3 regions of the Citrobacter sp. Igbk 17 genome follow, and region 2 is predicted to be linked to each of the others. Evidence: riboswitches for the same ligand, from Rfam matches in the RefSeq annotation. Region 2 holds a riboswitch; each other region holds the start of a gene.
The links. A riboswitch is a leader RNA that binds a small molecule or an ion and turns the genes downstream of it on or off. The one in region 2 is predicted to bind cobalamin.
Positions count from the first base shown of each region.

Region 1 (3,283 bases), on a different contig from region 2:
TACCGATCTCGAGTCGCGTATTGCAGGCAAACGCATTGTGGTGCTGAAGTGGGACGCGGTCCCGGTACTGGATGCAGGCGGTCTGGACGCCTTCCAGCGTTTTGTTAAACGTCTGCCGGAAGGTTGTGAGCTGCGTATCAGTAACCTGGAGTTTCAGCCGCTACGCACCATGGCACGCGCGGGTATCCAACCCATCCCTGGTCGTCTGACGTTCTTCCCGAACCGCGATGCCGCGCTGGCAGATATTTAATCATACTATGTTACCGGCTTGCGCAGGCTTGCCGGTAACACTTCTCTTCTGTAAACGTGTCTGAGTTGCTATTATCCAGTTTCCCTGGTTCTGATGATATCTGCAACGATGAACGCTGATACTACATTTATATTCCGTGAGATAACCGAGGCTGATATTTCGGCCGTTCAGTCGTTTATTATCCACCATTTAAATCTCTATTTTAACGCTAACCGACCGGCACCTGAACCGCATACAGATGTATTAAATCTGCGCTCACACTACCTCCATCAACCGCGAAATCTGTTGATCGGTGCATGGAATAACCGACAGCAACTTATCGCTACGCTGGCGGTCTGCCAATACGATGACCGAATACCGGCACTGCGTGGACGCTATCAATTATCCTCAACCGCTGAAATTTGTCGCTGCTATGTCGCACAGGAATATCGTCGGCAAGGCATAGGCAGCCAACTTGTCCTGCTGGCGGAACAATTTTGCGACCGACAACAATATAAAACACGCTATCTGCACACCCATCATTTTTTACCTGGCGGCTATCAATTTTGGTTGCGAAATCACTTTACCGTCTATTTTGATGAAGGTGGAGAACAGCAAATCGTGCACATGGAAAAACATCAATAAAAATGTGACGCCGCGCAAATAATTAAATACCACAATTAATTTCGTTATTAATCGTAGTCTTCTCGGCAAAGAAAACATTAATTGATCAACATCAAACAATTCTCATTTAGTTTATCGACATTTGTGCTTTCCACATAATTAATGTCACAAGCATAAAATCAACGCATTGATTTTATTGAATTAAAAACCAAAAGTGATATCAACCCTACTTATTCAAGCGGTTGACGGGGCTATTCGATACCGATAAAGTCCCCACCGACAGTATTTCAGAATCTATTGATCATTTTGAAACGGAATATGGTGCGGATTATTTTAATCTTATGCCATAGCTGCCCCCGCAACTGTAAGCGGAAACTGAATATCACTGTGTCGTGGATTATCCACGACCGGTCACTGTAAAGAACGCATTTATGGGAAGGCCGATATTCAGATTGCCGCGAGCCAGGAGACCTGCTGTCAAGGTTGTATACATTGAGTGGACGGGATGGTCCATGGGGTGATTTATTTGACGAATGTATAATATAATTTCTGAACAAATTGGCAACAATATGCTTTATTTTCATATTATCTTGCCCGCAGTTCACGATTAGATGTCATCTATCGTCATGTGCCTGTCCCGAATTTATGGAACGAAATGAACCATGACCAGACGTTCAGATTCTGGCATGAACGGGACAACACTAATGCACGCAAAAATAACTTCTGCTTATTGCAAACTTTCACTTCTGGCACTGACTGGCGCAGCACTCTTCCTGACCAGCAATATGGCTTCTGCGGCTAAAACAGAATATCCACTGACGATCAAAAACTGTGGTAGGGATATTACGTTTAATCATGCGCCAAAACGCGTGACTACCGTTGGACAAAACAGTACTGAAATCCTCTATTCCCTGGGTCTTGCCGATCGTGTTGTTGGGACATCACTGTGGTTTGGTCCGGTACCTGAACAGTACAAAGCGGCGAATGACAAGATTGCGGTCATTGCACAAAACATCCCGAGTTTCGAAGGGATTATTGCGAAAAAACCGGATCTGGTGGCCAGTCAGTTTGAATGGCAGATTGGCCCTGCGGGCACAGTTGCCTCTTACGAACAATTTAGCGAATTACACGTTCCGGTTTATACCGCCCCAGCCGATTGCGCCAAAGACAACGAAGACGGCGGTGACGGCGTGCGTAAGAGCATGTTTGATATCGCCATGGTCTATCAGGAAATTGCCGACCTGGCGAAAATTTTTGATGTACAGGATAAAGGCAATGAGCTGATTGCCAGCCTGAAAGCACGTGAAGCCGCCGCGAAAGCGAAGATTGCCGGTATGGACAACCACGTATCTGCCGTCTTTTGGTTCTCCAGCGCCGACCTGCAGCTTGACCCCTATGTCGCCGGGAAATTTGGCCCCGCGGCGTGGATAGCGCAATCTCTTGGGGTGAAAAATGTCATTGATTCCGCTGAGGAGTGGCCAACGGTAGGTTGGGAAACCATTGCCAAAGCCAACCCATCGGTCATCCTCCTCGGCGAGATGGGCCGTCGCCGCTTCCCGGCCGATGACTGGAAAGTCAAAATGGAATACCTCACATCCGATCCTGTTACCCGGCTGATCCCGGCAGTGAAAGAAAACCACCTGCCGGTGATCGACGTGCAGACCATGAACGCGGGTATCAGAACCATTGACGGGCTGGAAAAACTCGCCGATGCGCTGGTGCAATATGGCCTGGCGCACCCTCAGACGACTCACTAACTCTCGTCGCGCGTTATGCCTTATGCGGGCATAGCGCCCTTTCGTATCCCGGGAAGTCGTAAATAATGAGCGAATTACGCAGGACGCGCCATGCCATGAGCCAGCTTGCTGGCCGGACGCTGTTCCACGCGCTATGGGTCAGCATGGTGATGTGCGGCGTCCTTCTGGCGGGCATTTCAATCGGTGAGACGGTTATCCCGTGGCGGCATGTCAGCCATACGCTGGCAAACCGCTTGTTTGATACACAGTATACGGTGGATGCGCTTGATGCCGGGATTATCTGGAACTACCGCCTGACCCGTGCGCTGGTTTCCGCCTGCTGTGGAGCCTGTCTGGCGGTCTCAGGCGTGGTTCTCCAATCGCTGCTGCGCAATGCGCTGGCCGAACCTTACCTGCTGGGGATTTCTGCCGGAGCCTCAACGGGCGCGGTGCTCATTGCTCTGACCGGACTTGGCGCAGGGATCATTTCCATGTCGCTTGGCGCGTTTATTGGCGCGCTGACGGCATTTTTGTTTGTCGCGCTATTAGCCATGGCGGCAAGGGGCAAAAGCGGCTCGGCCACCACGCAAATCATTCTCGCCGGGATTGCCAGTTCGCAGCTATTCAATGCCATTACCTCACTCATCATTACGCGTTCAGCCAATGCCGAACAGGCTCGGGGCATCATGTTCTG
Region 1 is NZ_JANEWI010000006.1:72,886-76,168, forward strand. It holds gene dauA (C4-dicarboxylic acid transporter DauA) at 1-250, shown strand, start outside; gene NNO08_RS05545 (GNAT family N-acetyltransferase) at 359-874, shown strand; cobalamin riboswitch at 1,117-1,346, shown strand; gene NNO08_RS05550 (ABC transporter substrate-binding protein) at 1,558-2,610, shown strand; gene NNO08_RS05555 (FecCD family ABC transporter permease) at 2,676-3,283, shown strand, end outside.
Region 1: it holds a riboswitch for cobalamin, as region 2 does, so the genes downstream of both, NNO08_RS05550 (ABC transporter substrate-binding protein) here and btuB (TonB-dependent vitamin B12 receptor BtuB) in region 2, are expected to answer to the same signal.

Region 2 (3,283 bases):
GTCCGTATCGTATCGCGTCCCCAGATATTGATATGTCAGGCCCCAGTCAAAATCATAGACCTGCCAGTCGAGTTGGTATTTCACCTGCTGTTTAGAACGACGAGCCAGTGGCTCGTTGGTAATCGCATTACGCGAATCTACGTAGTCGTAGCTAAGCGTATGCGCCAACGGCCCGGTGTCGAAGTTTGCAGTCGCTTCGATACCTTTAATACGCGCTTTGCCTTCGTTGTAGTACTTCTGAGTGTGGGTGTTGTAGTCGATCATGTCATCGATATCGTTGCGATACCCTGACACGCGCCAGTTAACACCTGATGTTAACCCTTCAAACGCCCCTTCCCACTGCTTACTCTCTTCGGGGTCAAGGTTTGCATTGCCGTAATAGCCATGCAACTGCCCCAGATTTGGCGCTTTGTAAGATGTGCCATAGGAGGCAATGAAACGATAGCCTTCGATAAACTCCCATCCAGCACTGGTTTGCCATGTACCATGGCGACCAAACTCGGAGTTATCATCACTACGTGCCGCACCTTCGAAGGTGAAGTCACCAAGCTGCTGCAATCCCGTCAAATAGAGGCCAGTATTACGTTGGTCGTAACCGTCCGTAACATACCCAGTGCCAGGCTCCGTGGTTTGCTTTTGCCAGTCCACGCCTGCACCAATGTTACCGTGGCCAACAACTATGCTGTTTGACCACTGAACATTATATTGCTTCATATCATCCAGCGTGGCCGAGGAATCATAGCGGCCATAGTTCGGATCATAGTTGTAGTCTTTACTGTGGCTGTAGCTCGAAACCAGTTGTGACTGAATAAGCTCGCCATTAAAACGTAACCCAGCGTCCCAGCTCTGGCTATAAAGCTGTCGGGTATCAAGTAGTGCAGAGCCAGGAGAATAATACGAGTCATAATCTGTGCGGTTATCATAACCATAACCACGAACGAACCCGCTCCATGTCTCGGAGAAGTTGTGCTCCAGTGCGCCATACAGCGTCTTGCTTAAGAAACCGTCTTTATCCGGTTGAGCCTGTGCACCAGTGCTACCGTAGGCCACGACATCGAAGCCTTTGGTGTAGGCATAATCGCCCATCAACGTGACACGCGTATTTTCGCCAAGCTGTTGCTGGGTTGAGATATCGTAATTCTGATACCCATTGCTTCCCACGCCGGCGGTCAGTTCCGTCCCTGGTTTTTCGCGCGTAGTAATGATATTCACCACACCGCCAATCGCATCCGAACCATATATAGCGGAACGCGGCCCGCGGATATACTCAATACGTTGCACCAGCGATACCGGGAACTGGCTAAGATCGGCTGAGCCGCTAACTCCCGCTAAATTAAGACGCACACCATCTATCAACACCAGAACATGGCTGGCGTTAGTGCCGCGAATAAAAATAGACGAGTTTTGCCCCATACCGCCGCTTTGCGCGATATCAACACCAGGCAAACGACGTAGTACATCGTTTACCGAGGTAGATTGCCAGCGATCAATGTCCTGACGTGTAACGACGGTGATGGGTGCAAGTACTGCGCTTAGGGGCTGCTGAAAACGGTTGGCAGTGACGACGAGAGTATCTGGGCTAGCATCCTGCGCCCAACCAGAAGATGCCGCGACGGAAAGCGCCGTCAACAGCAACGATTTTTTAATCATTGTAAAGCATCCACAATATAAGAAGGATGCCGCAGGTCCACCGATAGTACGCGATAGTGAAAACCAGATGCGACGTTAGCCGGCAGGTCTTCGGGCTTGGAAGGTTATTCAGGATACCGAATAAAAAGAAATGAAGACTTCCCACCCACAGGCAGTGTCTGCTTTACGCTCTCATTTCACCTTTCCTTACCGCTGCGCGTCAGCTCCAGATTCACACTGGATTCCCTTTTAACTCACAGGACCGGAAAACGGATGCTACAGTTTGTTACAACCTACTGTCCAGACCGGATATCACAATATCGGAAATCATCAATAACTGGACATCTGATGAGCAATCCCTACAATCCCCGCGTACTTTTATTTTTCAGGACGCATCATGACCCCCGAACACCTTCCGACAGAACAGTACGACGCACAGTTAGCTGAAAAAGTGGTGCGTCTGCAGAGCTTAATGACGCCATTTTATGCACAGGCTCCGGAAGTGTTCCGCTCACCGGTTAGCCATTACCGTATGCGTGCCGAGTTCCGTCTGTGGCATGACGGGGATGACCTGTACCACATCATGTTCGACAGCCAAACGAAAAAACGTATTCGCGTCGACAGCTTTCCGGCGGCCAGCGAGCTTATCAATACGCTGATGGCGGCAATGATTGAAGGTGTACGCAACAACCACATCCTGCGTCACAAACTGTTCCAGATTGATTACCTCACCACCCTGAGCGGTCAGGCGGTGGTATCCATGCTGTACCATAAAAAACTGGATAATGAGTGGCGCCAGGAAGCCGAAGTGCTGCGGGATGCGCTGCGGGCGCAAAACCTGAATGTGCACCTGATCGGCCGGGCGACCAAAACTAAAATCGAGTTGGATCAGGATTATATCGACGAACGTTTACCGGTCGCGGGCAAAGAGATTATCTACCGCCAGGTTGAGAACAGTTTCACGCAACCGAATGCTGCAATGAACATTCAGATGCTGGAATGGGCGATTGATGTCACCAAAGATTCAAAGGGCGATCTGCTGGAGCTGTACTGCGGTAATGGCAACTTTTCATTAGCGCTGGCACAGAACTTCAACCGCGTACTGGCCACCGAAATCGCCAAGCCGTCCGTTGCTGCAGCCCAGTACAACATCGCCGCTAACCATATTGATAATGTACAAATTATCCGTATGGCAGCCGAAGAGTTTACGCAGGCAATGAACGGTGTTCGCGAATTCAACCGGTTGCAGGGGATTGATCTGAAGAGTTATCAGTGCGAGACCATTTTCGTTGACCCACCGCGCAGCGGTCTGGACAGCGAAACGGAAAAAATGGTGCAGGCGTATCCGCGTATTCTGTACATCTCCTGCAACCCGGAGACACTGTGTAAGAACCTGGAAACATTAAGCCAGACGCACAATGTTTCACGTCTGGCGCTGTTCGATCAGTTCCCGTATACGCACCATATGGAGTGCGGCGTACTGTTAACGAAGAAGTAAGACTGAACGGAGGCCGGATAAGCACTTCCGGTTCAGATTGCCGGATGGCGGCTTTGCCTTATCCGGCCTACAGCTATAACTGTTACTCCGCGATTTCCTGCTTACGGTTACGCACTTTAAAGCCGATCCAGAACACCAGAATCACCGACAGTACCG
Region 2 is NZ_JANEWI010000011.1:1,439-4,721, forward strand. It holds gene btuB (TonB-dependent vitamin B12 receptor BtuB) at 1-1,650, opposite strand, end outside; cobalamin riboswitch at 1,715-1,911, opposite strand; gene trmA (tRNA (uridine(54)-C5)-methyltransferase TrmA) at 2,027-3,127, shown strand; gene NNO08_RS08760 (YijD family membrane protein) at 3,210-3,283, opposite strand, start outside.

Region 3 (3,283 bases), on a different contig from region 2:
TATCACGATGGCAATAACGCCGAATGACTCGCTGGACTGCGGAGATAAGGTTGCCAATCCAGCGCACCGGGTGAGGCCAGTTCTGCGGATCGCCAATGATAAAATCCAGCAGCCAGGCAACGCACCATGCAAGTATCGTCATAGCGCGTTCCTCGCAGCGGCCAGCCAGTGATTGAGCATTTCGGGGCGCTGGGCAAAATGAACGTGCAGGTAGCTGGCGAAGGTATTTCCGACCTGCCATCCGCCTGACCAGGCCTGCAGCGTTTTGCCATCACGCACCTTGCGGCAACTCATTACCGCCGGAGTTTCAGGGGTAAAATCGGAATAGTGGAATTCATGCCCGCGCAGGACTTCACCGGCCGTTGCCAGCAATGTTTGCTGTGTGGCTTGCGCCTCGCAGTAACCAAACCGGGTCAGCCGTTTGCCCATTTTGCTGTGCCCCGGAATGATATCTACCATTTGCCAGCGATCGCCGTTGCTGTCCTCCAGCGAGCTACCGAGATACATCAACCCTCCGCACTCTGCATAAATAGCGACGCCACGCTGATGTGCCGCTCGCAATTGCTCCAGCATGGTGACATTACGGGCCAGGGCCGCAGCATGCAGTTCCGGATACCCACCGCCTAACCAGATCATCTGGCAGTCCGGTAAACAGGTATCGTGCAGCGGGCTAAAACGAACAATGTTGAGGCCCGTACGCGCCAGTAACGTAATGTTATCCGGATAATAAAAGTTGAACGCCTCGTCATCAGCAATGGCCAGCGTTAACCCTGCGCCTGCGTCTGCAGCAGGCAGGGCGGGCCATTCACCAACAGGAAGGTTGTCTGACGCACTTAAGGCCAGCAGCGCGTCGATATCCAGCGTCTGTTCCAGCATCGCGGCAAAATCCTGCCACGGCTGCTGGTTGATAACTGACTCACGAGCGGTAACCAGCCCCAAATGACGCTCAGGGAGCGCGACGCCCTCCATGCGAGGAACATAGCCCAATACAGGCACGGAGCAATAACGCTCAATCGCAACTTTGAGTAGCTGGTAATGTGTTTCGCTGTTGACCCGATTAACAATCACGCCTGCAATGTTCAGACTGGGATCAAAATGCTGGAATCCCATCACCGTGGCGGCTATCGAAGTGGAAACCGCCTTACCGTCAACCAGCAAGATGACCGGGCAGCCCAACTGTTTCGCCATCGCCGCAGTACTGCAGTAATCAGGGTCTGTGCCATAGCCGTCATATAACCCCATAACGCCTTCGATAACGGCAATATCCGCGTGCCGCATCTGCTCGCAAAATAAGGCATTCAGTGTAGAGGTGGGTAGCATGAAGCTATCAAGATTGCGGGAAGCCGTACCACATACCGCGGTGTGCCAGCCAGTATCAAGGTAATCAGGACCGACTTTGCATGGCTGGACGCGTAAACCGCGCTTTTTCATCAGGCTCAACAAGCCCAGCGTTACCGTGGTTTTGCCACAGCCGCTACCGGTACCTGCAAGAACAAATGCGTGAAAACTGGCCGCCATACCCTGATCCTGTTCAGGGTGGTAGGGGTGTATAGATACCCAGTCTCTCGACTGTATGCATCTGCGCAACCCACTTCCCACCGAAGTTGTTGGTAGTCACCGACAGGCAGGTCTTCTGGCTTAGCGTCGTCCTCGCCCGTCCTTCCCAATCTTGCGATCAGTGGTCTATACGGGGTCGTCAGCATCACAGCAGCGGGGGCTGCGGGGGATTCTCACCCCCTTCCCTACCACAAATGTGGCAAACCTGTCAGTTCAAGAGCCGATTTAATTTGGCTCTGTGTCTTGAGGCAAATTCACGACCTCATGACAATAATTCAATTTAATATCTTGCCGGGTACATTCAACCAATGTTATGGCCTCAACCCGTTTATTCATATGTTCATTTTTTGAATGAAAGCGTCATTAAAGAATAAAGAAAGTCTTTCACACAGACACTGTATCTCATCACAAAAATAAAAACTGGTGCAGTTTATCCTTCAAATACCATTATTTTGTTGCGCTATGACAATTTATTGACTGCTGTAGTTATTTTTCATTTTATAATGACTGACATAGCATACGATATCAAAAATCGGCAATAGCAAATTATTGCTATTTAAGCTGTCTCTTCAGATGAGATGACATTTATTTGCTGACGGAAAGCCTGCGGCGTAACCTGGTACGTTTGACGGAAAACTTTGCAAAAATAACTGGTTTGTGAGAAGCCTAAATTTCGCGCGATACTGGCAATGCTCCAGTCGCTATGACAAAGTAACTCTTTGGCACTCGCCATTCGCTGTTGATTTACCCATGCGTTAAATCCTATCCCCTGATATTTTTTGAACAATTTGCTGAAATAGTAAGGGCTGAGATAAACATGAGAGGCAACATCTTCCAGACGAAGCTCGTCCGATAAATGCGCATCAATATAACGCAAGGCTTTCTTCATTTTACTGTCATGAGGGTTCGGACTACGATTAGCCCGCACCGGCTCTGACTGTTGCGGATTGTCTTTAATTACGACGAAATTCAGTTGTTTTTTAAGACAATTTTCTACAATGAGCTTTAGCAAATCAGCAGAGGCAATAACCCGCGAATAGTCCATTTCCGGTACATTACGAAATTCACTCACCAGTTCGGGATCGGCTTGCCAACGGTCGTCCACGTTCAGAATATCCACCAGCCCCACGTCATTACTTAAGCGCACCTGACCACATAAGACAAACCCTACCAGATGTCCCGCAATGACCAGCGGAATGGAGAAGTCGGTAAGTCCGGCATGGCAGCGATAAATGCAAGGTTGATCGGATTTTGAAGCTTCCAGTCCCCCACAGCGATCGCTCATACGACATCGCGTACTATGTTGAGGATGCTGGCGCATCAACTGGCAAAAAGGGGTGAAATTAAAAAGCTCAGAAATTTCATCACCGTGAATATTGACAACCACAACAGCCAGACTGGTGGCCTGCGCAAAATCCTGTGCGATTTTATTAATGAGTTCTGAGTTCAGGGCACTCGCAGAAATCATGATAAAACCTCTCAGTTAATTTATTGTTATAAATAAAACATATTATTTACATCCGCTTTCATCTCGCTATCCAAAGCAATGATAAAAGGCGTATTCGAACATAACAAAAGTCTCCCATTCTTGGGAGACTTTTTAAGCGGTTCAGGAAACCTGATCACGAAAACAGTTATTACATTTCAAAAATAAACATTTTCCATGAAGCTAACGCTCATTTTCCTCCAGCTTACAGCTATTACACGGTAAGTTTTTGCCAATAAA
Region 3 is NZ_JANEWI010000029.1:990-4,272, reverse strand. It holds gene cbiB (adenosylcobinamide-phosphate synthase CbiB) at 1-142, opposite strand, end outside; gene NNO08_RS16400 (cobyrinate a,c-diamide synthase) at 139-1,518, opposite strand; cobalamin riboswitch at 1,607-1,781, opposite strand; gene pocR (transcriptional regulator PocR) at 2,114-3,025, opposite strand; gene pduF (propanediol diffusion facilitator PduF) at 3,227-3,283, opposite strand, start outside.
Region 3: it holds a riboswitch for cobalamin, as region 2 does, so the genes downstream of both, NNO08_RS16400 (cobyrinate a,c-diamide synthase) here and btuB (TonB-dependent vitamin B12 receptor BtuB) in region 2, are expected to answer to the same signal.